2 linked regions of the Spartinivicinus marinus genome follow. The protein of the gene in region 1 interacts with the protein of each later gene in a pairwise test. Links are inferred from orthologs where the notes say so. Each region holds a gene or a part of one and is shown on either strand. Other genes may lie near its edges.

Region 1 (15,897 bases):
GATAACATGAGGACGACGAGAGTCTTCGATAGCTACCGTAGTCACAGGTGTTCGCCCTGGAGGCAGTTCATCAATAACAGAGCAGTCTAAATCAGCATAGGCACACATAGCTAAGGTGCGGGGGATAGGGGTAGCGGTCATAATAAGCTGGTGTGGCTTAGTCTGGCCATTTTCGCCTTTACTCATTAATGACAAGCGTTGATGGACACCAAACCGATGTTGTTCATCCACTATCACTAAGGCTAGCTGCTTAAATTGTACATCATCTTGAAAAATGGCATGAGTACCCACCACTATATGGGCTTCACCTGAAGCAATACTCGTCAGTTGCTCAGTGCGTTTTTTTCCTTTCAACTTGCCGGCTAACCAGGACACTTTCAAGCCTAAAGGCGTTAGCCAAGTAGTGAAGTTATTCAGGTGTTGTTCCGCTAAAATTTCTGTTGGCGCCATAACCGCAGCTTGATAACCATTGGCCACGGCTTTTAAGGCGGCCATTACTGCAACCATGGTTTTACCTGAGCCTACGTCACCTTGTACCAGTCGTAACATGGGCGCTGGTTTTGCTAAATCGGCATTAATTTCGTTAACCACTCGTTGTTGGGCACCTGTTAGCTTAAAGGGAAGGTTATTGCTCAACATTTGTTGTAGGTCTTTCCCTGTAGACAGTGGGTAGCCTGGTATTTTCTGGGCTTTTTGACGTAACCGTAGCAAACTAAGCTGATGGGCTAGCAGCTCTTCGTATTTTAACCTTTGTTGAGCAGGGTGCTTTCCTTCAGTGATAAGGTGCTGAGGTGTTTCTGGAGGTGGTTGATGAAGCAACATAATTGCATCAACCAGTGAGGCAATTTTAAATTTACGATGAATATTATTGGGTAATAACTCCGTTAATCCATGTTGGTTGCTCAACATATCTAAAGCCAGAGAGCAAAGACCTCGAATACGTTTTTGGCCTAAACCTTCAGTGGTTGGATAAATAGGGGTTAAGTACTCTTCAACAGGTAACGGCTGATCACCATTCAGCAGTTGATATTCTGGGTGATAAAGTTCATAGCCACTACTGCCATGGCGAACTTCACCAAAGCAACGAATGTCTGAGCCTGTTGTTAAATTATTTTTTTGACTGGCAGTGAAGTGGAAAAAGCGCAATGTTAAAATGCCAGAGCTATCTTGAACTTGGCACATCAAACTTTTACGTTTGCCAAAAGCTATTTGTGTTTTTTGAATTGTGCCCTGGATAACGACTTCGTGACCAAACTGTAGTGCTCCTATTGGTGTAATTTTTGTGCGGTCCTGATAACGCAAAGGCAAGTGAAATAGTAAATCTTGAATTGTATAAATGTTTAGCTTGGCCAGCTTTTCAGCCAAGCTTGCACCCACACCTTTGAGTTGTGTAATGGGGACTTGATGTAAGTCATTTGCCATTATAAACCAGTCGCAAAACAGTTAGTTGGTTACAAAGCAGCTAGTCGCTTACAGAACACAGCCGTAAAGCATCAGCTAATACATCAATTGCCTTAGGCCTGGGAAAACTGACCCGCCAAGCTAACGCTACAGTTCGATATGGGGGTGGAGATTTAAAGGGACGGGTGGCTAGCATCCCTTTGGCATAGTGGCCATCATGCACTGCAGAGTCAGGTAACACAGTAATACCCATTCCTGAAGCAACCATATGACGAATTGTTTCGAGAGAGCTGGCTTCAACACTGGTTTGAGTTTTAGTGGCTTTATCTGCTGTTTGAGCTAATGCAGGGCATAGCTCCAGCACTTGGTCGCGGAAACAATGCCCTTCACTTAATAGCAATAAGTCCGTTTCAGCCAAGTGCTCCGGATTAACGACTTTAAGCCGGGTATAGCGGTGGTTCGCGGGCATTAAGACTGTAAATGGCTCGTCGTATAATGGTTTGGTAACAACATCAGGCTCGGTGAAAGGGAGTGAAATGATAATGGCGTCTAATTCCCCTTTACGTAGCTTTTGTCTTAATACCGCAGTAAAGTTTTCTTCAATATACAGTGGCATTTCAGGTGCTACTTTATGCAGCTGAGGCACTAAATGAGGGAATAAATAAGGACCAATGGTAAATATGGCGCCTACCCGTAGAGGGCTGCTGAGCTGGTTCTTGCCGGCAGAAGAGATATGCTTGATGGTGGTGGCCTCTTCAAGCACTTTTTGGGCTTGCTCCACTATCTTTTGTCCTAGAGGGGTTACATGCACGGCATTTTTGGTGCGTTCAAAAATGGCGACACCCAGTTCATCTTCCAGCTTTTTAACGCCTACGCTTAAGGTGGGCTGGCTAACAAAACATCGCTCAGCTGCACGGCCAAAGTGCTGCTCCTGAGCAAGCGTAACAATATATTTAAGTTCAGTCAGAGTCATGACAGGCTACTTTTAGTTTTTGGTGTGCGCTATTTGTTTAGCTTATTTAGCGCTATTTGCTTGTTTAAGCTATCTAATACTTACTAACATATCGTATATGTCAACTTAACACAGTATGGTATTTTGCGTAATTGTATACTGTATATATAGTCAGTACTATGCTATTTTCCCTAAGCAAAAACTACAACTGCTTTTGTGAAGTTCGTTAATGTTTAGTTTGTCGGTCGTAGCATGGCTTAAGTACCGATTATCATACTATTAAAAAAATCAATCAGTTTTCTATTTATAGTAGACATTTTTTAGAAGAATCATGCAATGGAAGATCAAAAAAGTTGCCTAATTGTTGGTTGTGGAGATATAGGTACGCGTCTATCTAAGTTGATGTTTTCAAAAGGGTTTAATGTCTGGGGTGTAAGAAGAAACCCTGATTTATTACCAAGTGAGATAAAACCTGTTGCTTCAGATATTACAATTGAAAGAACCTTTTCAGACTGGCCAACCTGTGACTACGTGGTTTATTGTGTGGCAGCTAGTGAACGTTCAGATGAAGGGTATCGTCAAGCCTATGTGAAAGGCCTTAGCAATTTACTTGGCTGGCTCGAGAGAACGAAACAAAATACTCGCCGTTTGCTGTATGTTTCAAGTAGTCGCGTATATCACCAGCAGCATGATGAGTGGGTCACCGAAACCAGTGAAACATTACCTACAGGCATAGGGTTGCGCTTGTTAGAAGCAGAACAGTTGCTGGAGAAAAGTGATATCCCTACCACAGCCGTGCGCTTTTCTGGTATTTATGGTCCAGGCAGAGAGTATTTGTTTAAGCAAGTACGGGCAGGGTATGGCGTTGTTGGCGCAAATGATCCATATACTAATCGAATTCATCAAGATGATTGTGCAGGTATTTTGGCTTATTTAATTGAGCAAGATAACCTGGGGGTGCAATTGGCCTCGTGTTATAACGGGGTAGATAATCATCCAGCGCGATTAAGTGAGGTCGTCAGTTGGTTAGCTACTCAGCTAAATACAAAGCCGACCTTGCCACTAAGCCGAGCATCTACTAGTAGCAAACGATGCAGTAATCAGCGACTGATAGAGCTAGGGTACCAGTTTAAATACCCAGATTACCAAGCGGGTTACCAAGAAATAATAAACAAACATAGATGAAAAGCTTTTGGCTAAGGTGGTTCTTTCTTAGTTGATTTTCAACATTAGATCGCTTAAAGTTCGCTCAAATTTTTAGCCGCCTGTTATTTAGCGAAGTGAATTTTAGGCGAAACCCAATTTAACTATGATATATCTAATATGGATGGTTTTTAGGTGAAGATGACAAAACCTAGAAATTATTTGTGAAGAGTATAAATAAAATAAACGGAGGTAAAAATGCTGTATTACATAACTAATCAACAACAAAATACTGGGCAAGGCAACAAGGTGGCTTGGTAGTTAGGTATTATTTTCGATTATATTCCCTACCTAGTAGAAGTTTCCTATCTATCTCTTCCTTCCTTGGTTGCCCTGTCTTATTAATCGTTATTAATATGGACAAAAGTAATGGGCACGTTTAACGCCATTAAACAAATTGAAAAAAATATTGAGCTAATTGCTTCTGACAAAACCTGGATTGAAGGAAAAGCAATTGAGCAATTAAAATTTTCAGCCAAATTGCCAGATATGCTGAAAGTAGCAGGTATGCCTGATCTACACCCTGGAAAAAGCTATCCCATAGGTGCTGCGTTTTTAAGTAAAAACACCTTATATCCCTACCTAGTGGGTAGCGACATAGGATGTGGCATGGGACTATGGCAAACTGATAAACCGATCAACAAGGTCAAAATATCTCGCTGGATAGACAAACTCTCAATTTTGGATGATCCGCTTGATCTAGATTGGTTAGACGAGATTGAGCAAACCAAACAACAGTTTGGTGTTATCAGCAGAGACTTTGACCAAGCATTAGGCAGTATTGGTGGAGGCAATCATTTTGCTGAGTTGCAAATAGTTGACACTATTTTTGATCAAACCCTGGCTGAGGCTATTCATTTATCAAAAAAACATGTACAGCTGTTAGTGCATAGTGGGTCTCGTGGCTACGGACATGAAATTCTAAACCAACATATTGCGCAGTTTAATTCTGCAGGTATTGTAGCGGACTCTGATGCAGGAGTTGCGTATTTAAACAAACATGACGATGCAGTTCGCTGGGCTTGCGCTAATCGAGCACTAATTGCCAGCCAGATAATGGCTACACTAAATATAGATGCTGAGTCGTTGCTGGATGTTACCCATAATCTGGTGTCTAAACAGAATGGGATAGGCTGGTTACATCGTAAAGGAGCAACACCTAGCGACCAAGGTGTTGTTGCAATACCGGGTTCCAGAGGAGCACATACTTATCTAGTAAAACCAATTAAAAGTGCTACTGGATTATTTTCATTAGCCCATGGAGCAGGAAGAAAATGGCAGCGTTCTGAAGCTAAAGCGCGGTTATCTAATAAATATCGGGTACAAGACTTACAGAAAACGTCATTGGGCAGTCATGTGGTTTGTAAAAATAAGGCGCTGCTTTATGAAGAGGCCCCACAGGCTTATAAGTCGATAGATCAAGTTATTCAAGACTTAAAAGACGCAGGACTGATTGAGCTGATTGCCAGCCTTAAACCCATTCTCACCTACAAAACCTCGAAGAGTGGGGGATGTTGATGTTTTGGTTACAATTAAGCGCTGGACGTGGACCAGTGGAGTGCACTCGTGCTGTTACTCTATCTGCGCGCTACCTAGAAGAGGAAGCAAAGCAGTTTGATATTGAACTGAACGAGGTTGAAAGAATAGCGGCCAATGATAAAGGCTGTTGTTATTCGGTGCTTTATACAGTAACAGGGGCTGAGGCAGAAGTATTTGCTCAACGTTGGCAGGGTTCTTTATTGTGGCAGAGTGAAAGTCAGTTTCGACGTGGGCATAAGCGTAAAAACTGGTTTTTTTCTGGCCGCTATTGGCCTGTAAAAGATTTTTCGATCCCAAGGGAGCAAGTCAAAATCACCACTTGCCGCTCTCAAGGGGCAGGTGGACAGCATGTTAATACCACTGACTCAGCGGTGCAGGTTACTCATATACCCACAGGTATACAGTGTATTGTGCAAAGCCAACGGAGCCAGCATAGTAATAAGAAACTTGCTTTACTTAGATTGCAAGAAAAGCTAAATGAGTTAGAGCAAATGGCTATAGCGGCTGAAAGTGTTAAACGCTGGCAGCAACACACGCAATTAGAGCGTGGTAATCCTAAGCGGATATTTAAAGGGCAAGAGTTTATACCCTTGTTGAATGACTTTTAGGGTTTAGGTGTATAAGAGGTGAATGACGAGTAGATGAAATCCACTTCTGTTCTTTAAGTAAGAGGGCATTAAGGATACATAAAGAGTATGAAAGAGTTTTATTATCTAAAACCTTGGCAATATTCATCTGCTGTCATACTCTTTATTGTCTTTGCCGGTATTATCAGTTGGTTTATATATATTCATGTATATCCTGGAATTGCTATTGCTAAGAGTGAGTTGAAACTACCTATTATTAATTTAACCAGCGTCATATCTGGCAAAATAAAGCGAGTCAGAGTTCAGGGGGGAGCCATTGTCAAACAAGGACAATTACTTCTGGAGTTAAGTAAAACGCCAATTAAAAACCAAATAACCAAAGTTGAGGACCGTTTAGCTTTGTTAGGGAAGCAAAACAGTAAGTCAGTGAGTAACTGTCCCCCAGTTGAGTCAAAAAAAAATAAAGCACTCGAATTAGCTCAACTTGGTTGTCAGTTAGCAAAAGAAATGGAAACTATTAACCAAGAAGCAGTCTCTCATTTGCAGCAGCAAATAATGGTCTTGAAACAACAGTTAGCTTATACAATGATAAAAGCGCCTGTTTCTGGAAAAATTTTGCAAATAAAGGTGAAAAAAAATCAGCGAATTAAACCTGATACAGTTTTGTTAGAAATGATGAATGCAACAGGTGCTGAAATGTTGATTTTTCTTGAAAAAGAACAAGCAAATTTAGCTGAGCTTAACTCTGAGGCAAGGATTACGTTGTTCAATTTAGATGATATCATTATCCCTGCAACAATAACCTTCATTTCTCCAACTGCAAAAAAAGATCATATTGTTATTGAAGGGACTGCACAGAGTAATGATTTGTTTTATCCGTTAAGGCTAAAGATTACTGGAGATTATTTAGCTAACCACTTGGATAAGCTAGAGCCTGTTATGGAGGGCAAAGCTTATATTAAGCTTAATCCTAAGGCAGACTGGCCAAAAGCCTTGCATAAGACAATGGTGAAGCAGTAGATTACTTTTTTCGGTAGTATAAGTTGTCAAATCGTTGCTGACTAAAGCCTGACATTCTTTTTTTGCCAACCAAAATAAGTGGTACACCGCCGCCGCCCAGTTTATTAAAATCATCACGGCCTTTTTGGCTTTTTTCAATATCATACTCTTTAAATGGAATATCTTTTGACTGGAAATAATTGCGTGCAACTTTGCAGTAACCGCACCACTCAGCACTATACATTACAACCCCTTTATTACGTTTTCTGCTAGTACTAACGGAAGAAGGCCCTAAAGGTTTTAATTCAACATTTTGGTAAGTGTTGGTTTGATTGACATTAACAGTGTTTACTTGCTTGTGTTGAGGCTTCTTGTCGCTGAAGTGAGCTTTGCCATTTTGATCTACCCATCGATAAATTTCAGCACTGGCGATGTTGGCCAACAAAACGGTGATAAACAGAAGTACAGTGTTAAAAGCTGTTGTCCTTAGCATCGGTTGGCTACTCCTACATCTTCTTGAGTCAGGATAAAACTGAAAATAAAGGATATGAATTGTACATAATTCATGCATTTATTGCAAAGGTGTTCCCTTATCTCTTGCATAGTAAATATTTGGAAGCACAATAGCTGAAGCTATAATTAAGCTTAGTTTGTTTGTAGGTTATATAACCAAATGATAGTAAAATGCTTAAGCTTGATGATTGTTGCTGCTAGCATGTTACAGCTTAGCGCTAATGAGTTATTAGTGGTGACAGAAAATTGGCCTCCATATAATTATCGCGAAAAAGGCCAAGTTGTTGGAGCCTCAACAGAAATAGTTAAAAAAGTATTAGGAAAAGCAAACTATAAATATAGCATTCACTTATATCCTTGGGCTCGATCATACCAAATTGCTCTATACAAACCTAATGTAATCATTTATACCATTTTACGTACTCCGGAAAGAGAATCCCTATTTCAGTGGATAGGGCCATTATTTTCAGGTAAGCAATTTTATTTATATAAGCTAAGTAGTCGTAAAGACATTACTCTTGCTACTATAGATGATGCAAAAAAATATCTTATTGGTGTTATGCGTGGCGATGTTAGTCATCAGTTTTTAAGTTCAGAAGGGTTTGAAGAAAATAAAGCGCTGAGAATTTCTGTTTCAGAGGAAGAAAATATTAAGAAGCTATATGCACTAAAAGTAGACTTGATTTCTGGAAATAATATTTCTTTGCCAATTAGGCTGAAAAAGCTAGGCTACAAATTTGAAGATGTTGAATCAGCTATAATGACTTTTAAGTACAACTATTACATGGCTGTTAGTAATAATACTTCTGATGAGGTCTATAGTAATTTAAATAATGCATTTGAAGATATTTACGATGATAACCTTAAAAATAAAATTATAAAAAAGTATAATATTTCTCCTTGAACTAGATCATTGGGGTATTGATGAGGCTAGGGGCAAAGCTTGCGCTTACATAGTGTTTTTATACAGAAAACTTCTTATCTAACCGACTATAACCCAAACCATTAGTCTTTTTTACTTGAATTTGAGTGGGAATTCTTTCTTTTAGTGCTTCAACATGAGAAATGATTCCTACCATCTTACCGCTGGCGTTGAGTGCATCTAAGGCATCAAGAGCTGTATCTAATGTTTCTGCATCAAGGGTGCCGAATCCTTCATCTAAAAATAAAGAGTCAATTGATGTTTTATGACTTACCAAGTCAGAGAGAGCTAAGGCTAAAGCAAGGCTAATTAAAAAGCTCTCTCCGCCTGATAAGGTTCTGGTATCTCTTTCTACATCTGCTTGCCAGGTGTCAACTACTACTAATTCTAGCTCTTCAGTAAGTTTACGCTTAAGTTGGTAGCGGCCATGTAGTCTTTGTATATGTTGATTAGCCAGATATACTAAGTGGTCTAATGTAACACCTTGGGCAAAACGACGAAACTTGTCGCCTTTGGCTGATCCGATCAGGCTGTCTAACTTTACCCAGGTATCAGTAATAGACTGTTGTTGCTGAATTTCTGCTAATAATGATTGCTGCTTTTGCTGTGCTGCTTCATCTGCTTTTAGGGTAGCTTTCAGTTCAGCCATGTCTTCTTGTGTTTGTTTTTGTTGTTTAACAAGTTCGGTTAGTTGGTTATTGATTTCAGAAATTGTTAGTTCTGTGAGTTGCTTTCCCTGCAAATCACTTAGTGTTTGTTCTGCTCCTTGCAATAATCCCTGATTACGTTGCTGCTCATTATCAAGTTTTTGCTTTAACTTTTTTAGCTGCTCATATTCTGCTGTTGACAAGATCGCCTGCTCAAATGATTCCTGACTAGAAAAAGGACTGTCAGTTAAAGCTTGTTGCCATTGCTGGGTGAGTTTTTGTAGTTGTTTGGTTAATAGTTGCTTGTTTTGTTGTAGTGTAGTTGCTTGTCCTTTAAGCTGGTTGTGATTTTGGTTCTGGTGGTTCAGCTGGTCCTTAGCTTGTTGCAATTGCTGCTCTTGAACACTTAATTGCTCTTTTAATTGACGGCGCTCAGTATCAATTTTTTTATCACCAAAAAGTGCATAACGTTCTGACTGGCGTATTATTAATTGATCATTAACGGCACTTAATGACGTAGTTAGGTTTTCTATTAAGCTGAATGTTTGTTTGGTATCTTTTTCTAAACTATTAATGGCTAACTTATTATCAGCTAATGTCTGTAGTAGTTCATTATGCTGTTGTTGAGTTTGTTGGTATGTTTTACTTAATAAACCTTGTTTGCTGAGCCAGTCATGTTGATTAACTAAATTGGGCAGAGAGTCATTAAAAATGGCTAACTCTTGGTTAAGAGCTGCTTCTAATTCGGACAGCTGTTGTTGGGTGTTTAGTAGCTCTTTTGTTTCAGTCTGGTGTTGCCCCTGTAGATTTTCTACCGCTTGATTTAGCAGCTTTAAATCACTTTCATGCTGTAATTGCTTGGACTCAAGTTTTTGTATTTGCTGTTGTAGATCTGCGAGTTGCTTCTCGATTGCTTTAAACTGTTTCCACTGGCTGGTTAGTTGCTCATATTGTGTTTTACTTGTTTGTAAAAATTTGGTTATAGCTGAATCATTATCGATAGCTATTCGAATGTCTAATGTATTAACGATATTAGTCCACTCATTTGTACACTGTTTGACTTTGTTTACTAAAGCATCAATTTCCTGTTGGTTATACTTTTGTTGTTGAGTAATAGTAATGACTTCATCATTGATGCTTTGCAAGTATTGCTCTAATTCAGCTAACTCTTCACGTTTTATTAAGAGTTGCTGCTCTGTTTTAGAGGGGTCTACTTGCTGATATTCAGCTATTGCTGGATGTTCTTCTGAACCACATAAAGGACAAGGGTCATCTTTTTGTAACTTTGCCCGATGTGCTGATAGGCTTTGAATATTAAGCTCTAAACTTAGGTTTTTCTCAATAGTGGTTATATGCTCTTGTGTTACTTTTTTTATTTGGTTTTTTTCTAACCGTTTGCTATTGAGCGCTGAAAGCTTTTGTTCAGTATTGCTTTTGTTATTTGTTAGACTTTCTTGGTTGATAATATATTCACGGTAATGTCTGGCTAGCTTTTCAAGCTCATTGAGTAATGGATGCTGCTCTATTACTTGATGATAATTTTTTTCCAGAGTTTCATTATCGTGTACACCCAAAATTTGCTTAACTTGGTCAGATAATGCTTGCTGTTGGCTTTGTTGTTCCTGTAATAATAGTCTGGATTCATTAATAGCAATTTTAGCTTCATCGATTTGACTATTTTTCTCTTCAGTTAATTTTTTGGTGTATGCTACTTGATTAGTGTGTTCTTTCTCTTGTTGGTAAAGATTATGACGTTGCTTGAATTGTTCTTTCCATAATGGGAGTTTTTCTGCTAAGTATTTGTATTGCGAATGTGCGTCTAGATAGTTTTTTGCGCTAATATAGTTTGATTCAGTCTCTGCTTGTTGGTTACTAGCTTTTTTAAGAGCGTCTTGTTGTGTCATTAGCTGCTGTTTTAGACTCTGTAAATCACTTTCAGATTTTTTCTGCTGACTGGTAAGCTCTGCTATTTTATAGTCTAGAGGAGTCACCTGATCAGCTATTTTTTCCAGGCTGCTTTGCTCTATTTGGTGTTGCTGATAAAGGTCTGCTAGTGACTTTACTTGTTGTTCAGCTTGTTTAATTGAGTCTTGAACTGTTGTTTGTTCTCTAAGACACCTATCTAAGTCCTGCTGATTATTACTAAATCGTTGATTGATATCTAACCAAGACTTGTAGATTGGTTTGATTTCTAAGGCAAGCTGGTGTGATTCTAGCTTTTTAATATCAACGGCTGCTTGGATTATAGTCTTTTGGTGTTGGTCAATCTTATCTTTAATTTGTTGGATTTTAGCTTCAGACTCAGATATTTGCTCTAACCATTGTTTTAGCGAGTTATATTTTTTTAGATCAATTTCTAATTGATCTATAGTTTTTGCTAGGGTTTCCTGTTTTGTTGTTAGTTGGTTTTTTGTTTCAGTATCAAGCAGTTTGGTAACGTTTGCTTTATCATATAATAACGATAAAGTATTTTTTTCTTGTTGGCTGTGTTCATATACACGCTGAGATATTTGCCCATAAATCTCAGTACCTGTAAGTTCCTCTAACAGTTCGGCTCGTTCATTGGGTTTAGCATTTAAAAAAGCAGCAAATCCTCCTTGGGCTAATAAAATTGACTTCGTAAAGCGACTAAAATCTAAACCAGTGACAGTCTCTATTTGTTTTCGGGTTTCTGCTAACTTGTCAGCAATAATCACACCGCTTGTAGAACCGTTCAATTTAGCAAGTTCCGCAACAGGTGGTTGTAATTTACCATCAGTTTTGCCTCTGGCGCGACGTTGTTGCCAGCAAGCACGGTAACGGTTGTTTTTTACTTCAAACTCGACTTCAGCTGAGCACTCTGCTGTGTGTCGGCTCATTAAGTCATTGCTGGCAACAGACACTTTTAATCGTGGGGTTTCGTGGTATAAGGCTAAACAGATGGCGTCTAGTAATGTTGTTTTTCCTGCGCCTGTTGGGCCTGTAATAGCAAACAGCCCATTGTTAGCAAAGTCTGGCTCAGTAAAGTCGATAAGCCACTCACCTTTAAGGGAATTAATATTTTTTAACCGTAAGCTTAAGATTTTCATTATAGAGAAGCTTTTTCCTTACAACTTATGCTTGTTGTCGATTGCGTTTCGTCTTCTTTTATCTCACTTAGTATGGTTTTGAAATGCAGTGTTAACTGATTTTTTAGTGAGTCATTCATAGTTTCTTGGGCTAACCGCCGTTGAAATACGTCGATAGGAGATAAATCAGTTAGGGTTTCTTTAGCCTCTCGTTCAATAGTTTGTTGTTGGCTGCGGGCTCGCTTTAACTTCAATATTTCAAAAGGTGTGTCCGCGATCAGCTGTTGAAGTCGAGACTGCAAATCAGATAAGTAATCGTCTTCCTGAATAATGATTTCTAACCAAGTGGATTGCCCTGGTGTTGATTCTAGTTGACCAAGCTGTTGTTCTATATCAGCTAAATTACCTTTAACGGTAGCCATTGATTGAAAGCGAGGGACTTCAATACTTTCGACAGAAGCCAAGCCATTACTTGTCAGCTCAGCACACAACACTTGTTTAGCGTCATCTACTTCATCAAAGCTCAGTGGAATAGGAGAGCCTGAATAGCGAATATGATCTACCCCCGACACTTGCTGACTACTATGAAGATGGCCCAAGGCAATATAGTCAGCTGGAGGAAAGTGTCGTGCAGGAAAGGCTGACAAACTGCCTATATAGATATCACGTACTGACTCTGAAGATTGACTCCCTACTGTAGCCAAATGACCTGTCATAATTATGGGGAGAGGCTGTGCTTGATTGCTGTTTTTGGCTTTTTGTTGTGCAATATCAAAGAGCTGTTGATAATGATCAGCGATGGCTTGCTCTAAAGTCTGCTGTTTTTCTGTTTGGGTTTGTCCTGCTTGGCTGTTTAATACATCTCTTGGTCGAATGTAAGGTACTGCGCAGATAATGGCTATAGGTTGACTGTTACTGTCCTTAATTGTAAGTACTTGTTCTTCAAGGTTGTCTGATATACCACCAATGACGGTAATATTTAAACAAGATAGAATGCGGCGAGATTCATGTAACACAGCGACCGAGTCATGATTACCTCCTACAATCAATACTTGTTGGCAGTGAGTATTTTGAATGCCTACCATCAAATTATTGTATAATTTTCGCGCATAACTGGGCGGCGTGCCTGTATCAAAAATGTCACCGGCTACTACTAATATGTCTATTTTTTGCTCATTAATTGTAGTGAGCAACCACTCTAAAAACGCCTGGTGCTCTGCCTCTCGGCTTTTATTCATGAAGTGTTGGCCTAAGTGCCAATCTGATGTGTGGAGTAGACGCATGTTAAAGGCCTAAGTATCCGCTGGCATGTGTTTTTCAACTGATGATAATATTTAGACAGTACTAATATGTCTAGAAAGAATGAAATATAAAGTTTGCTTAGTAATCTGTTTTTGTGATCAATCATCCATTTAAAACAACTGTTATAAAGTAGAATTAAAATAAAAATATAGGCTGTGGATATCAATAATAAGTAACCAGCTTTATTTTGCCTCTCCCACATGGAGTGGTTTGTGAAAGGGTATTAAAAATAAACAACTTCTATGTGATAGAGGGTGGCATTTTATACTTCAAAATAAAAAGAATATTAATTATGAAAAAACTAATAAGGCTTTCTGTCATTGCTGTACTGTTATTTTCTGCAACTCAACTTTCTGCAAAAGAACAAGTGAGTATTAGTCGTATTGTGATTTTTGGGGATAGTTTGAGCGATACAGGGAAAATGTATAAAAAGTCAAAAGGGTGGTTACCATCCAGTCCACCATATTATACTGGGAGATTTGCTGATGGGCCAGTTTGGGTTGACTACATAAAAGAGGCTTTTCAAAAGAAAGCAATTGACTTAACAATAATTAATGAGTCAGAAGGCGGTGCTACAGCAGCTGCATATGAAAAAGAGTCTTACAACCCAACTTATCAAGTGATTAATAATCTTGAACATGAAGTAGAACAGTTTTTAGAAAATAATAAATTCCAATCTTCTGATCTTGTAATTATTTGGGCTGGCGCCAATGATTATGTGACAAATAACTGGCGAGATACGGACAGAGTGATGTTGGCTATTGATCAAACAATTAGTCAGGCATTAATTGGAGGAGCTGCCCAGGTGTTGGTTATTAATATACCTAAACTCAATATAACGCCTTTCTCAAATTATTACGATAATACACAATCTGCTGATCTAGAAAATATCTCAACCAAACATAATCAAGAATTAATTAGGTTAATGAGTACAAGAAACCCTGATAAAGTCAGGCTATTTGATGTTGCAAGTGAGTTGAAAGAAATCATTCAAAATGCAGCGAGTTTAGGTTTTACTAATACTGATCAGGCCTGCTATACCAAGGGTTATATCTGGCACCCTTTTATAAAAGGTAAAAGCAAACAGTATGCTCATAGTAAGTCGCTAATACAGTATGATTACTATGGTTTGAAAACTGAACCAAAAAAAATGGAAGAGCTAAATAGGTATGAATTACGAGAGTTGTTTGAAAATGATCCTAATTTCTCTAAAAACCCTATGCTGCATGATGCTTTACCTTCAGGGCAACAAATGTCTCTTCGAGAAAGGGATACTTTCAATCGACAAGGTAATTCTAGGCTAATAGATGACGATGACTCTACAATGGCTAGAAGTATTGATATAGCAGGTAATGCACCAGATAACTGCGATGGCTATTTATTTTGGGATAAGGTACATCCAACAACTGCTGCACATCAAGTGTTGGCTGATAGACTGTATAGCTTCTTTGAACTGTACTATACCCTCCGCTGAGGGTAGCTGCTCTACACCTAATAATGAATCGTGATTGGTATCCCTTCTACGATTCATTATTAGGTGTAATTCAAGCTATTGCCCTAGAAGAATCTGTTTAGTTATTGATTGCACTTCAGGGTTAGTCATCAATTGTTGAATCTTGGGATTGTTCTGCAAGGCATTCATATTACCACTGTTGATTAATTGCATCAGTTCAGGGTCTGCAAGTATTGCTTTGACTTGTGGATCATTTTGTAGTGCCAATATGGCTTTCATTGTTTCAGGACTATTAATAAGTGATTGCCTAATGCTATCAATTGATAGATTATTAGCAGTCGCTGCTTTATCCTTACTTATTGAACGAACCTTCTTTTGCTCTATTCGCATTTGGCCCAGGCTAGGTGTATCGATAACGTAAACCCCGTCGTTTAGAGACTTGATCTCACCTAATATACGAGTTCCATCAACTAGTTCAATAGTTGCGGCTTGAGTAGCTATACAGAAGAGCAACCCAGTTGTCAGAGTGATAGATTTTAAGGCAGAAAGCATGGCTTTATCCTGTTAGTGGCTCAAAGTCTTCTAAGTGTAGCAGTACTTACTGGAATTAAGCTTGAAGTACTTCAGGTTCATTAGTTTTCTCTATACGAAAAACTTCTTTTAATTAAGCTCAAAGCACTTTGTTATAGGGTGCTTAGTGTTAGTTAAATTTAGCACTTTTAATGTAATTAAATAATTAGCTGTACTATTCATAATGTACATAGATTGAGGTTATTTCTTTATGAGTAAAATGTTTGCAAACAGCTCTATTTTAGCTTTGTTGGCGTTCGCAGCAGGGATTTTTTGCATTCAGTTGGATGCGTTTGCACTTAATTTAGCTTTACCTCAAATTGGTATTGATTTGTCTGCATCAGAAGGTGGGTTGAAGTGGGTTATTAGTGTTTATTTATTATCAGTCTATGTCAGTATTAGTGATGAATATATGCTTGGGGTTGTCGCTGTAGTATTTATATCAGCGCCTAAATTATCATCATTTGGTATGTATTTAATAGGCATCACTATTTGTGCAGTTTTTCTTGGTATAGCGAATGCGTTAACTTTAGTTGCAACGCAGTCCGTTGTTAGCCCTGTTGTAGCTGGTACAGCTTCTGGAATCACGAAAACAACAATCACATTAGCCGCTGGGTTGGGTGTAGTATTAACTGGAAAGGCTGCTGATCAGGCGATAGGGCTTTCAGCTGACCACATAATTCAGTCAATTTCAGTTAACATAGGCTGGTTCTATTTTTCTATTTTTGTATTTATCTGTCTATGGCGAGGACTCAAAAGTAT
Region 2 (14,564 bases), 3.0 Mb from region 1 along the record:
TTTGATCGACACTATGAGGGACTTACCCGGTTTTGTACCCATGTAGGCGCACGACTAGATAATAACTTAATGGAGGCGATGTTAAAACTCATCGTTCGAGGTCGAAAAAATAGTTTATTTTATAAAACACAAACCGGTGCCAATGTAGCGGATGTATTGACTTCAGTGATTGCTACCGCTGCCAGTGCAGGAATTAACGTGTTTGATTATTTAAATGCCATTCAACGTAATAAAGCTGCTGTTAAAGCCAATCCTGATCAATGGTTGCCATGGAATTTTAAGGCAGAAAAATAAATTAATTTACACTAAGTCAGCCATTTTAATTGTTTACACTATCCGCTCGGAAGCTCACGATACCCTCAAAACGTTGTTCTTCTCCATTACGGATAATAAAAATACGATGTCCTAACAATCCCTTAAGCAAAGGAATTCGAACAGGAGTAAATAAAGTTTCCCTTTCAATAGATGTCATTGACCACACAACATCTAACTGCCTACCCAATGAAAGAAAAGCTCTACTTTGTGTCATCTTAGATAAGGCTGGTACAAGACTGTATGGACCATGAGAATCCACCGTTTTTGATAATGCAAGATTAAGGAGTTCTATGAAGTATTGATTTCTTGTGTCTCTAGCGCTTACGGGTTGAATATGCCTGATTTCTTGAGAGCTTACTTGTACGCAATAAGAATAAAATCCTAGAAAACATATAATAATTACTGAATATATAAATCTCATTATTTTATCTTTACTTGATTGTAGCTATCTTTATCAAAATTTTAGCTTTTAATAAAGATAGCTAAAGCATTTGAAATGATACTAGTTGATAAATAAATTTTGGCTCTATATGGATTCCTAGGGGGTTATATCAATAGCTCTATTTCAGTAGCTGGTGATGACCAGAAAAAATGGTGGGTGTTAGGTCATCAAATCCCCGATGACACGCTAGGCAGCGATAACGTTTTCAGGCAATTTGCTTTTGATGATTGCCATTGCCTTCTACTTGTTGAGACTGGCAGTGAGTGCAGCTGACGCAATCAGGCCGAATAAACTGGTAACATTGCTCATCATTTACCAGTTGTTTGATATTGATCATTCTTTGCTTATTACTGACTTAATTCACACAAATAGACGTGCATAATACATTTTTGGTTGTATTATATGCTACCCTCTAGGAATCCATATAGAGCCAATTTTTTTAGAAACCAGGAAGTCCAGACACCGGGGCTCTGCATTCAACAACTCCTTGGGCGCATTTTACTCGTGTCCAATACCTTACCATTGATCGTTGGAACCTTAATTCATATTTTGGTATAGAAAATAGTCTGGATTCTACATCAGTGGATGGATAAATTGATTTATCGTTAACTATTTCTTCTTCAATTAACGAAGTTGAAGATGGAATATTATTTGCGTACCACACAAAATTAGAAATTTTAGCAATAACTTCTGGTACCATTAAATAGTTTAAAAATGCGTGAGCAATTTTAGGGTTATTGCTATTGCTTGGTATGGCAATAGCGTCTATCCAGCGAGTTGAACCTTCCTCTGGGATTATATATTTTAGCTCATAACCTTTTTTTTCTTCCTCAGCATCAGAGATAGCCTGAAAAATATCACCCGAATAGCCGATAGCAATACATATTTCTCCATCTTTTAGTCGTTCAATATATTCTTCAGAGTCGAAATACTTTATCTTTGGGGCAAGTTCTCTTAAATATTTAGATGCTGACACTATATCTGAACGCTCCATTGATTGCCCTGATTTTCCTAGGTAATTTAGAACTAAAGGAAAAATTTCAACTTCACTATCTAAATATGAAATACCGCATGATGATAGCTTTCCAGCAAGTACTGGATCAAATGCCAGCTTCCAGGAACTAGGAATATTTTCTTGTTTAAGAGCTTTCTTTACCTTATCAACATTGATGCCTAGCCCAACTGTTCCCCAGAGGTAAGGCAGTATATATTCATTGGTTGAGTCATATTTTTTTAAATCAGCCATGGAGGTATTAGAGAGCTTATCAAGATTAGAGAGAAGACTTTTATCCAGTTTGTACAATACTTTTCTTTCTATAAGGGCTGGTACATAGTCAACTGGAGGAAAAATTATATCATAAGCATCTTCCTTAGATTTAACTAAAAATTTCTGCCTAAAACCATCAAGGTCATCAAAAGTATCATACTTTATATCAACATTATGTTTTTTCCCAAAATCTTCTAGCACTGATTTGTCAATATATGCAGTCCAATTTAAAATTCTGAAAGTCTTTGCAAAGGAGACTTCTGTGAAAATAAGAATAAGAAAAGCAAGTAAATAGTACATCTACAACCTACTAATATATGATAACTTTATTACCATACTAGCATAAGGGTTTTGGGAGTTATAGCTGACTTACCATTAAATTTGTTTAAAGTACAATGTTGCACCTAAATGCCCTGTATATACCCTTTCATAATTAACATACTTTTTAAATTTGTAAAAAAATCTAATTTAAACTTGGGGTAAATACTTTACTTACATGCAACTAACCTAAAGCGGGTGATAAAGTTGTTAACAATGAAGAGTTACGCGGAGAGGTGTACCTAGACATGATACAGCGATACTTACAAGCAATAAACTTATCATCGACATCTCTGTTAGTTGTGGCTATACCTGATAGAACAATGTCTAATGTTGGGAAGTTGGATTAATGTCAAAAGATATAAAAAATATGCTGAATCAAGTGCTGGAAGTAATGAGTAACCGAACGTTATTGGATGGTGCTCTTGGTGCTGGACTTGGCTTACTTGGTAGTTTTTTCTGTTCTGGGGTAGGTTTAAGTGGATTAGGGCTAATTGGACGTTTTTTTATGATGGTAATTGGCGGGGGATTAGTTGGCATTGCTGTTGGTTTAATTGCAGACTTTAAGGAGAACAATAACTCCAATTTTGATGATGAAGAAGGTTAATCAGTTTATAGGCAATGATCACACCACCTCTTGCCTAGCTGTTGGCCCGAAGTCAGCTAGGAAGGTCGCAGGTCACTTCAAACGGGTAAACGATTCATATATACCCTTCATGAATGATTTCTAGGTTTTGTTATCTTCATTTCTCGTCACTCGATGGCTGAACCTAAAAACCATTCGTATTGGGCATACCATGTTGTTACCTACCCATGCTCAATTAATTAAACGCCTAATTCAATCCCAGTTTTTGGAATGTTAATTGCTTGATTACGATTATCTAGCTGCATCGGATTTAATACCAGCTTTATCCTGAATGCTGAGCTTAATTATTCCGTCTGTAATTAACTAGTATTTTAATTAAAAATGATTAATTTGTGATGGTTGGGTAACAATATGATTTTCCGAGAAATAGAAAAAACTGAAGCTAAAGCAAGGGTAGATGACAATAAGTTTGCATTCTTTATTACTTTTATCTGCTCCGTTTTTGCTGTTGCAGCGTTATCGTCAGGTGCTACTATTGGGAAAGCAGCAGAGTTTTACACTTTTACTTTGATTACTCTTGGTGCAATACATTTTTTTATGCTGATTAACATAGTGTTTATGTCAAGGGTTTTTCTGGTTTTTCGAACTATCTCAATTGTGATGATAGTGTTTTATATATTGACACTCAGAGCCATTATTTAACCTAATAATATACCTATCATGAATCATCTTTAGGGGTAGAAATAAAGTGATCTTCCCCCTAATGGACACCTGTCATTAGGAATTTAGGCGCATAACTGCTTAAATCTGGCTGGTGTTGATTAAACACCAACCAAGTTAACAGAGATATTAACAGTCCTTCCCGTCAGGTATAACGTCATCTACCAATCCGCTCAGCAATAGACACAGAAAAAATTCCATCATCATCAATGCGCTGGGTTATTTTTGTAAATCCCGCTGATTCTACCAGTTGGTCCATTTCTAATTGAGTGCGGCGGCGCATCACCCAGGCTTGTCCTTCTCGGTGGCTGGTTAATGCTCGGGCAATCATTTCCAATTGGGGGTGCCAAGGTTGGTTAGTGTAAATAAGGTAACCACCTTCGGGAATAACGCTGGCGAGCCCAGCCAATGACTGAGTAATTAATGGATTGTCAGCAAATAGTTCATACAAGCCAGAAACGATAGCAATAGAAGGTGTGGGAGTAATTTCCGCTAAGCTGGTTTTGTTAAACGCATCACCTGTCGTAAAGGTAGCAATATCGGTAAGCCCTTTCTCTTTGATTAATTGTTGGCCTTGCTCAACATTAAGCTCACTGTAATCACGAAGTAGAATTGAGTCTGGTTTGATATTACTGGTTACAATAGTCTCTAAAACATAACGACCATGACCAGCTGCAATATCTACAATATTAATTGACATGTTTTTGTTATGAAGCCATTGTATTGCCAGGCGTAGGCATTCCTCTAAATGGGTTTTACGCTGACGAATGCCACGCCAGCCAATACTGTTAAGGTAGTATTGATCTATCCATTGGCCTACAGGTGAAGTACCCCTTGGTTCATTGCGATACACATAATCAAGGGTGCTTCCAGAGTCAAACCCTGTTTGGTGGCCTAAGCGAATACCTGTAGATAACATGCCTGCCAGGTGAAGTGAGTAACGATATAGCTGCCAATATATCCCTTGCCAGGAGTTGATGGGGTAGGGGACGGCTAGCTCATCCGCCTCAGTTTTGGTGTAACCTTGCTGGTGTGCATTTAGCAATGATAACTGCTGTTGTTTGGAGGCAAACAGACGAGTAATGAAGTCACGAATTTTGTTAGTTGCAAGTTCGCGGTGCATTTCACCTAATGTGTCGTGATAAAAACCTGGCAACACATGTTTTTCTTTAATAAACGAGCTTAGTCTAGCGAAAAAAGCGTGTTGGGGTTGATGGTGTACGACAAAATCGGCTCCAGAAATTAACAATTGGGTGGGAACGGTTATTGCTGCTGCATCGGCAACTACTCGCTCTGCAGTGTCATATAACCCTAATAATACATTGGCTGCAATGGGGCGAGTAACCAATGGGTCAGTGTTATAGCTGGCAATGCGTTTTGGATCGTGGGTGAGAAATTTGGCGTTGACATAGCTATTAACAAAAAACAAACCTTTAAATTTATACCATAGCTTAATGGCAAGTCTGGCAAACGGGATATAGAGCTTTATTTTAAAAGCAGGTGAAGCAAGTACTAGGCAGCGAATATTGGGAGCATAGTCATGTACCCAGGTAGCAGCTACCACTGCACCGACACTTTGGCCGATAATGGCAATATTATTGATATTTATCTGGTAAGTAGATGAAATATGCTCAATGAATGTTTGTAGGTCACGTACTATTGTACCGAAGCTAGGGCTGAAACCTCGTTGCCCAGGGGATTGACCATGGCCTCGGGCATCCCAGGCAAAAAAATCAAACTCATTTAAGCCCAGTTCCTCTACCAGGTGAGCCATTCTGCCAGAGTGTTCATGGCCACGGTGTAACAGAACAATAGCCTGTTTTTCTGGTGTCTCTTTGGCGGGCCAATATCGATAAAATAGCTCTACGCCATCGTGGGTAATAAAGTGTTTTTCCATAGATTTTATTCTGCGTAAATAATATTATTCAGGGTACAACAGTAATCATTTCTATGCCACCTATTTTACCCTACATGATTGGTACAATTACAAATCACTAGTAGTCATAGTTCCTGTCAATTGTTGGGTCACTTCTATTTAATCAAGTATGAGTATATACCTAAAACGATAAATTAGGGGGTAGATAATGGATGATGATTTATTATGGGATTTTTCGGGTGATCTTGATCTTTTTATTGAGTCTGAAAAGGAAGTAAATCGTCTATTAACTGATTTTGATGAGCTGATTGATTGTAGTGGCTTGGATGAGTTAATGGATTTTGAAGGCGAGGAATATTATGAAGAGGATATGCCTTAATAAGAAAGCAGGTAAAACTAGCCAAATCTGTAGGGAGAAATAATAATGAAACTGTCAGAGTTACTCCAACTACTAGCTGTTAGCATCACCTTAATTACTCTTATCTTGACGACGATTAGATTCAGTATTAACCGGCAATTTCAACAGTTAAAGCAACAAGCTGATACGAATTTGAATAATGTCAGTAAAAAACTAGATAACCTTGATAAGGACTTTAAGCAGGTATTTCATCGACAAGATCAACACTTGCATGAGGTTGAAAAAAAATTCTTAGGTTATCAAAAGCAGGTGGCAGAAACTTATTTACGTAAGGATGAGAGTTTTTCTAAAATACAGTTATTGGAAGAAAAACTGGATAAACTCATTCAAGACCGACCAAATTAATCTATTTTGTACATAAAGCTGTTCATATCAATGGTATACTCAAAATAGTGTAGGGTATAAACTGAATTATCTAGCTGATAGACAACAGGATTGTTTGAGAGTTTAAATTGTGTTGGTACCATTCCTGACCGCCATGGAGGGTGAGAAATACACTTAATGTTTAATGTTTAATGTATAGTGGTATGGATACCACTAATAGAGCAATGCAGAAACAATAGCTATAGCACAATGAACTGTCACCCCAATCATTTATAAACATATAAACTCATGGGGCCAAATAGCTTGTGGGTCATGCTTAACAAACATTCGCTTTGGTTATAAAAGCATTACCTATAAAATGATTATCAGACGTATTTTATTGGGATTTATTGTTATTTTGGTTGCGGTATGTTTTTGCTTACTTATCCGCGATTATTAGCTCCTCCCTTAAAGCAATCATTGATTGCTGATTAGCTAGTGATTAGTTTCTTGTTCAGGTCCTTCATCAATCAATATAAACTTAAATTCTAAGGCCATTGAAAGGTCGTATAGGGTTTTAAGTGATGGTTTATTGATTCCTCGCTCTATCCGGCTGACATATTCCGGGCTAATATTAGCGGCTTCTGCTAGTGCTTCTTGGGTCATGCCACGTTGTTTTCTTATTTTTCTTAAGTGAGCAGCCATTCCTTTGCAGTATGTTTCGAACGCTTCCATTGCTTTTCCTCCTAAAGTTAAAAAATAACTGGAGTGTTCCTTAGCTGTAAGGAAGTGTGACTACGATTTTACAAAAAACATACAATAATAAAAATTAAACGCGACGAAATAATGCTATTTAAAATATAAGCTATTCGCAATTTGTGTGTACTTACTCTTTAAATTTGATGCTTTTATGCACTGTTTGTGTTGTCTTGTTTATGCTGATGAAATTTATTTGTAATTGTTAGAAAGTTAATAATGTTAAGCAAAAATTTCAGCAAGAAATCATGGGTGAGGTTTGCCTGGTGTTTTCTTATTGTCGAGTTGGTTTGATAATGACTTAATAGTCATCTATTGCTAATGGTGCTCTTATAATGATTCGTTTTTAACTATAAAAATAAGCTGTGATATGGTCTTCATAAATGATATGGAAATTGAAAAAATTATAGGGGTGATAAATAAAATATAACAAGTTTATTAGATGGGATGGGATGTTGGTTAGTATTGATTTCCCTTTTATTAGTATGATCAGTCAAACAAAATGCTGAGTAATGTCGGTGTTTTTTGAATTATAAAAAAGCTTTAAATTTAAAGGAATTATTTGGATATTATGAAAAGTAATAAGCTTAGTGTTTTAGCTGCGTCGGTTTCTATTGCGCTTGCAACCCAGGTTGTTTCTGCTTCTCAAATTATTTTTCCCGATGGTAATATAAAGAGTAGTTTTTGAGAAGAGTGGTGTTTGCCTGCGTTCATCAGGTGTTTCTACCCGTATTGGTTTACCTAACCCGGTCTGGAAGTGACTGTTCCTGTTTTTGCGCCAAGTTTACCGACGGATAGTAAATTGTACCATTTATCGAACGAAAATAAAATTGATAAAAATGTGCGTGTCAGTGTAAAAATAAAATAAAAGAATTTAAATAAAAAAGCCTAAATAAAAATAGAAATTAAATAACGCTCAATTAAAATGAAGTGAGGGCTTTGGCTTTACCCTCACTTCATTTTAGTTTGTCAATATTAGTTGGCAGTTGAATGATAATTTCTAGCCCGCCTAATTGACCTTGGCCAATAAATTCGATATTGCCTTGATAATGTTGAATAATATTGGCCACAATATTGAGCCCTAAACCATGTCCATCCACTTGTTCATCTAGTCGCTTACCTCGTTGAGTCAGCAGGGTTTGATTTTCTTTTGCTACACCAGGGCCATCATCAGCAATAATCAATTGTTGTTGGGTATCAGTGTGGGAGAAGCTAAGACTAACCTGCTGATTAGCCCATTTGCAGGCATTATCCAGTAAATTACCCAGCAGTTCTAATGCATCTTCTCGATTCATTGCGATGCGTTCTGGCCAACGATGTGGTTGCCAATCAATAGTGATAGATTTCGCTTGATAAATCGTATGCAAGGTTTGAATAAGGTCCATTAAATCTTTATGGGGTTCAAATTGTGCTCCGGGTAAAATATCACCAGCCAGTCGTGCAGAGGTTAATTTTTGCTCGCTATATTGGCGAATAGAGGTTAACTGTCGTAAGAGTTTTTTACTTAGCTCTGGCTGATTAGTGACTTCGCTGATAATAGTATGCTGCATCAGTGCTATAGGGGTTTTTAACGCATGACTTAAATCGCCTACAGCGTTACGACTTCGCTTGAGTAATTCAGCCGTATTTTCAAGTAACTGGTTAAGTGCAGCCACCAGAGGTTGTATTTCTTTGGGCATTTTGTGCGTACTGATAACGGTTAACTCCCCTGTTTGTAGTGCATGGAGTGATTTTTTTAACCGGGTGAGTGGTTTTAAACCTCGATGTAATAACCATTGCTGGATGATTAAAAGTAATAATATGGTTACCAATAACCCCCATAATAATCCACCTGACATCGTACGAAAACTAGTGTATAAACCACCGACATCTTCGGCAACAGTGACTGTGACAGGAATATCACCAATGCTGAACCCTTGACTTAACACCATTAATTGTTGTTCATCAGGGCCTGGTAATTCACTGATCAGTTTCTCTCCTACTGTCAGGGAGGGTGGATTAAAACTAAAATCCCATAGTGAGCGTGAGCGAAATGTCTGCTTGGTGCCTTGAATAATATAATAGTGGCCAGAATAGGTGCGGTAATGTAATTGGCTAATACCTTTATCATCCAGCATTAGTTGCTGGTTATGGGAGGAAAGTAAGGAAAGTAAGGTTTTTGCATCATCGTCCAACTTGCTGCTAAAAAAGGATTTAAAGCTTTCGCCCATCGCAGCATAGGTAATCAAACCAATCAGTAAACTTAAAAAACAAACCGAGCTGGCAAGCCCCAGCCCTAATGTACGGCTGATTGACTTCATGCTGTAGATCCATGGAAGATATAACCTTGTCCACGCCGGGTTTCAATAGAGGCTTTACCAAGCTTCCGGCGTAAGTGAGCGATGTAAACTTCCAGTACATTGCTGTCTTTATCAGCATCATACTCATAAAGCTGCTCAGTAAGGCGCTGCTTACTTAACACTTTGCCTGGGTTGAGCATAAAATAACGTAGCAAGCGAAACTCCATTGCAGTTAGCTTATAATGCTTGCCTTGATAGTCCAGCTGTTGTTTTTCTTCATCCAAGCTGATGTCGCCTAACTGTAAGGCCGCATTATTGTGGCCATGATAGCGACAGATAACGGCTCGTAAGCGGGCGATCAGCTCTTCATGGTAAAATGGCTTACTCACATAATCATCTGCACCGGCTTGAAGGCCTTCCACTCGCTCATACCATTCTCCACGGGCTGTTAGAATGATAACAGGCACTGTATTTTGGCGGCTGCGCCACTCCCTTAAAATCGTTAAACCATCAATGTCGGGCAGGCCTAAATCTAAAACAATTGCGGCATAGTTTTCTTCTTGACCTTGATGTAATGCATCAACCCCATTATCACAGGTATCTACTGCAAAACCGGCTTGGCGTAGTTCGTTAGCCGTGTTTTCCAATAATTCATGATTGTCATCTACAACGAGTAACCGCATTCAGTACTACATCCTATCAATAATTGGCATTTAGAGTATTATCAAGCTTGCTCTGATATGTTTCTGGCAGGGTCAGTCATCTCTTTCTACTTCGAGAATGGCTCCTGTTTGGGCATTCACTTCAATTTCCCACACCTGGCCTTGTGGGTTTAGAATTTTCAGTTCATATTCATAAATACCATCGTCTCTTTCCAGCTCAGCATTCAGTAGTTCACCAGGGTAGCGCTGTCGAACCTGCCTTAACAATTGACTCATAGGCAGAATAACGCCCTGTTGCTGTAACTTTAATGCCTGGGAAGGAGAAATATCTTGACCAGCCACTCCTGTTGCTGCACCCCAGCAAAGCAGTATGAGTAAAAGTAATCGCTGTTTCATCGCATTTCCTTGTCAGCTCAAAAGGCTTGGTAAATAGTAGCAACTGTACCTGAAATCAAGCTTAATAGGTATTGCTCACATTGATTTAGTCAAACTCCGCAGGCCACCCACTCGATTAAAAATTTATTAAAGCAGGCTGTGATAATGATCATTAAATAATCTGTACGGTGATTATTTAGTTTGATTAAAATTTGAAAAATTAATTAAGTTAAATATTACCAAAGGATAACGTATAATGGTTCAGCCATTTGATCGGCATAACCCTGCCAGTTTTGACAATTTATTTAACCGACAGTCTCAGACTAATCAAGGTTCCCAATCATCAAAAACAGGCCCAACAACCCGTCCGGGTTCAACGGCCAGTGCTCAATCCTCCCAAAAGTCGGGTGTTCCAAAACCAGTACTTCAGCATACAGTCAATAGCATTATTGGCTCTTTAAACAGTGATGCAGTTGAAGACGTCAATTATTCAGTATCCTTAAATGGTGATTTGTCATTACAGGCGGGTTCTATTCTTGAAGCTAGAATATTGGCTGTTAAAGCATTATTAGGTAGTGAAGGAATTCAGTATGAAGATGAACAGTTATTAAACGTAGCTAATCAAATTCACGCTAATGGGGCTAAACCTAATGCAACGGATGAGGCAAAAGCACTATCAAAAGCATTATTAAATCAAGAAGCTATCTTATGGGGGAGGCAAAGCTCTGAAAGTGGTTTGTCAAATGGTGTAAATCAAGAGCGACGGTTGGCAAATTATTTAGGATTATGGGAGCTTTCACTTAACCCACCAGAAGCGCCTCAGTTTAAGACTCGTCAGCAAATGGCTGAAGAAAAGGTAAGACGTGATTACCCAGATGGTAATTATGGTGCTCGCCCAGTAGGAAAGCTAGGTGTACATGATGTTACTTTTAATGAAAAAGTTAACGATGTTTTGCGCTTTGGTGCGAGTAATGGACTAGATAAAGCCTATTATGGTCAATTTGCTGAGTATATAAATAATAATATTGAAAAGCTGTCCTCAGCTAGGGCTGCAGTGATAGCACAGAATGTTGGAATAGGAGGGGGGCAGTTAATTTCTGAGCCAAAACGGGTATGGCAGGTAAATGGATTTAAAGAGGTCGTTAATAAAGGTTCTTATTCTACCAGTGGTGGTGGTTACTTAGGCACCAGTACCCGATGGGAACTAGAAAGAGAATCGAGTAATGTAGGAGGGATTACAAGCAATAAACCCGCTTATATATTTGAGTTGAAAAATGGCAAATTTGGCATGGTTAAACCTGATGGCAGTATCTATCAATTCCAGGGAAATCCTATTGGGAAAGACCAGTTGCCAAACTGGGGAGCAATTGCAGAAGGTCTAGAGGTCTCACCTAGTGAAACTCGCTATCATGTCTATTCACATAAAATTACCAACCAGCATGTTGGCTGGGAGCGAACAACTCAGCAAGTCGCTAATAACCGCTCGTTACAAAATTTAATTGAAAGTAATGTTCGTCAAACTACTACTGAACAAATAGATCAATGGAAAGACAGCAATTATGGAGCGACTGGTTTTCAAAAGTTTATTCGAGCAGTGGTGCCTTTTTATGAAAATATTGCCAATGCAGTGAATGATCCACGCTCAAAACTGGATGTTGCCAGTTTAGTGCTGGATTCACTGGATGTGGGAGTTACCCTACTGACAATGGGGGCTGGCGCTGTAGGCAAAGCTGGCTTTAGCGCAGCAAAATTAGCCTTTAAAGGCGCTTCTGGTTTATCAAAAGCCACTAATGCTGTGAAGGCAGCATTGCAATCTGTGCGAACAGGCAATGCTCTAAAAAAAGCCGGTAAAGAGCTAGCAGACTTTGTTATACCTGTCTTTACAGCTAAGGATATTGTTGTGTCTGCGAGTAAAGCTGGAGCAAAAGGGGTTTTAAAACTAACCGATGTTATTAGACAACAGTTGCGCAATAGTGATGAGTTGATAAAGACATTTGAACCTACTAGCACGGTGAGGCAGTTTAAATTAGGCAATAAACAGTTTCAGGGAACCCTGTTTGAAGGCCAGCTATGGTATAAGCCTGCGAATGCTGCAAATAATTGGCAGCCAATGAATAAAGTAAGTGAACTTGCTTATCGTTTACAAAATGCTGGAGGTCTATCTAAAGGACTGGTTAAAGGGCCTTCTGAAACTGTACGGGAAAGAATCAATAATATAGTTTTTAACGACCCCATTAGAAATGGTTCGCAAGCCATTGAAAAACAGTCGGGTAATTTTGTATTTAGCCATTATAGTTATGATCTCGTTCAGAGTGGTAGTAACCGAGGAGTTTTAAAGGATAACGATCATCTTACTATTGAAAATACGTTAGCTGCTTTTATTACTGAGAAAGTTAATAAAGATAACCCTTATGCAGTAGATGGTTGGATTGACAACACCCACAATTTAACCAAACGAGACTTTAATGAAAAACTTCAAGCTAATGGCTACGGAGAAGTTGACAACTTTAATTTTCGACCCAAATCGGATCATCAAAAAGCTAACCCTCAAGTACAATATACCGGCGAAAATGTAGGTGAAACTAAACAGACACCTTCGGCAATAGTTGAAGTAGACGAAGAAGTTAGCTTACAGCAATTTGCAGACTGGCTGAGACCAAAGCTTGAAAAGTTAAATGTAGACGAAGGTAATATTAATACAATTATTGAGTCTATGGAAAATATGGCTGGTAGAATGGGGTATGCTGCAGATGAAGTATTTATTAATGCTGGTCAGAAAAAGGATTTCACTAAATTTGTATTAACGGTTCTAAGTGCAACTGATGATAGTAGTGACATACCAGCAATGCTAAAGGGTTTAGCAAAAGTACCTAATGCTACTGCGAAAAACCCAACGCCAAGACCTACAATTTTTTTGCAACCTGCTCACAGCAGTAAAATTGATGAAAGCTTTGGTAGTAACGCTGAACTTATTAAACAAAGACTTGAGTCAGGGAAGCAACAAGCAATTCCTGAAGGCTCTAATGCTTGGAGTGCAGCACTAAAACTAGCAATAAGCGAGAATTGGGATTGGGTTAAAGGGCAAGTTTTGGGTTAGCAAACAGTATGATGTTGCCTATCTCTAGTCATTGTTTTTATTCCCAACAGCACTATAAAGGTTTCTAATGACACTGATTAACCTTATTTATTTAACCTAAGTCTCCTAACCCTTTAGGCTATGCCTACAAACTCAAGATTGCTTAGGGAATTGTAATGAAAAAAATCATTCTAATGACGACACTAGTCGCATCAACTGCATTACCTGTTCAGGCTGCTTGGCAAGTGCAAAGTGAACATTCAAAAGTCAATTTTGTCACGGAAAAAATCTTTACCAATGGTAAGTCGGTTAAAGAAACCCAGTTAATCAGTGGAGTATCTGGCCAGGTAAATGACCAAAAACAAGCCGAAATTAAAATTGATTTAGCTACGATTGATACTAAAATTCCCATCCGTAATGATCGGATTAAACAGTGGGTGCTTGATACCACAAATTACCGCTATGCCACAGTAAAAGCAGATTTGTCAGGTATTGATGAGCAAAAATTAACCGTAGGCGCTGTCAAACAAATGGAGGTTGATGGTAAGTTAACCATTCGTGAGACAACGTTACCGATCAAGTTATTTGTTAAGGTTATCAAAAGCTCTGCTACTGACTACTTGGTGGAGTCATATCAAGATACTTCAATCAATATTAGTCAGTACGGTGGCGAAGCCGGTGTGCAACAGATGACTAAGGTAATGGGGTTAAAGTCAATTACCTCTGTGGTGCCTGTTAAATGGGCATTAACACTCAAGCAAACAAACCCACTGAATTAAGACTTAAGGCTAACACTAACAAAGGCGACTTTTGCTAAATTACCTGTACAATCACAGCTGCTTATTCACTAACTCTAGTTGAGCAGCCAATTATGGGTATTAAAGATGTCGTGTTGGGGTTGGTTATTGTATTGGTGTGGGGGTTTAATTTTGTGGTTATTGCATGGGGGCTGCAAACTATGCCCCCATTATTAATGGGTAGCCTTCGTTTCCTGTTAATTGCGGTGATTGGTTCGCTATTTGTCGTAAGGCCACAGATACCACTCAAGTGGTTATTTGGCTATGGCATTACCCTTGGATTTGGACAATTTGCCTTTTTATTTTCAGCAATGGCAAATGGTATGCCGGCAGGGCTTGCTTCATTAGTGCTTCAGTCTCAGGCGTTGTTTACT

Evidence for each region.
Region 2: the proteins of OQE68_RS13685 (region 1) and OQE68_RS26510 interact in binary tests that used the Escherichia coli proteins (3 or more experiments, as listed by UniProt). The link is inferred for Spartinivicinus marinus from one-to-one orthologs.

Annotation. Positions count from the first base shown.
Region 1 is NZ_JAPJZK010000001.1:3,024,484-3,040,380, forward strand. Bases 7,957-12,231 are described here. They hold OQE68_RS13685 (AAA family ATPase), read right to left. Parts: upstream 11,832-12,231; coding sequence 8,157-11,831; downstream 7,957-8,156. Other genes in these bases: OQE68_RS13680 (substrate-binding periplasmic protein), read left to right, coding at 7,957-8,098; sbcD (exonuclease subunit SbcD), read right to left, coding at 11,831-12,231. Also shown: ATP-dependent DNA helicase RecG, read right to left, coding at 1-1,422; OQE68_RS13650 (hydrogen peroxide-inducible genes activator), read right to left, coding at 1,463-2,374; OQE68_RS13655 (NAD-dependent epimerase/dehydratase family protein), read left to right, coding at 2,690-3,538; OQE68_RS13660 (RNA ligase RtcB family protein), read left to right, coding at 3,926-5,074; prfH (peptide chain release factor H), read left to right, coding at 5,074-5,703; OQE68_RS13670 (HlyD family secretion protein), read left to right, coding at 5,791-6,702; OQE68_RS13675 (DUF4124 domain-containing protein), read right to left, coding at 6,704-7,174; more of OQE68_RS13680, read left to right, coding at 7,355-7,956; more of sbcD, read right to left, coding at 12,232-13,093; OQE68_RS13695 (SGNH/GDSL hydrolase family protein), read left to right, coding at 13,405-14,586; OQE68_RS13700 (hypothetical protein), read right to left, coding at 14,662-15,117; OQE68_RS13705 (hypothetical protein), read left to right, coding at 15,347-15,897. UniProt on the Escherichia coli protein: SbcCD cleaves DNA hairpin structures. These structures can inhibit DNA replication and are intermediates in certain DNA recombination reactions. The complex acts as a 3'->5' double strand exonuclease that can open hairpins.
Region 2 is NZ_JAPJZK010000001.1:6,006,629-6,021,192, reverse strand. What follows is about bases 3,176-6,117. They hold OQE68_RS26510 (bifunctional alpha/beta hydrolase/class I SAM-dependent methyltransferase), read right to left. Parts: upstream 5,546-6,117; coding sequence 3,806-5,545; downstream 3,176-3,805. Other genes in these bases: OQE68_RS26500 (hypothetical protein), read left to right, coding at 5,949-6,117; OQE68_RS26505 (hypothetical protein), read left to right, coding at 5,733-5,903. In the rest of the region: tnpC (IS66 family transposase), read left to right, coding at 1-294; OQE68_RS26530 (hypothetical protein), read right to left, coding at 320-529; OQE68_RS26525 (hypothetical protein), read right to left, coding at 963-1,094; OQE68_RS26520 (extracellular solute-binding protein), read right to left, coding at 1,197-2,324; OQE68_RS26515 (hypothetical protein), read left to right, coding at 2,692-2,949; more of OQE68_RS26500, read left to right, coding at 6,118-6,287; OQE68_RS26495 (helix-turn-helix domain-containing protein), read right to left, coding at 6,741-6,980; OQE68_RS26490 (sensor histidine kinase), read right to left, coding at 7,958-9,301; OQE68_RS26485 (response regulator transcription factor), read right to left, coding at 9,298-9,963; OQE68_RS26480 (PepSY domain-containing protein), read right to left, coding at 10,036-10,338; OQE68_RS26475 (hypothetical protein), read left to right, coding at 10,574-13,414; OQE68_RS26470 (YceI family protein), read left to right, coding at 13,570-14,172; OQE68_RS26465 (EamA family transporter), read left to right, coding at 14,265-14,564.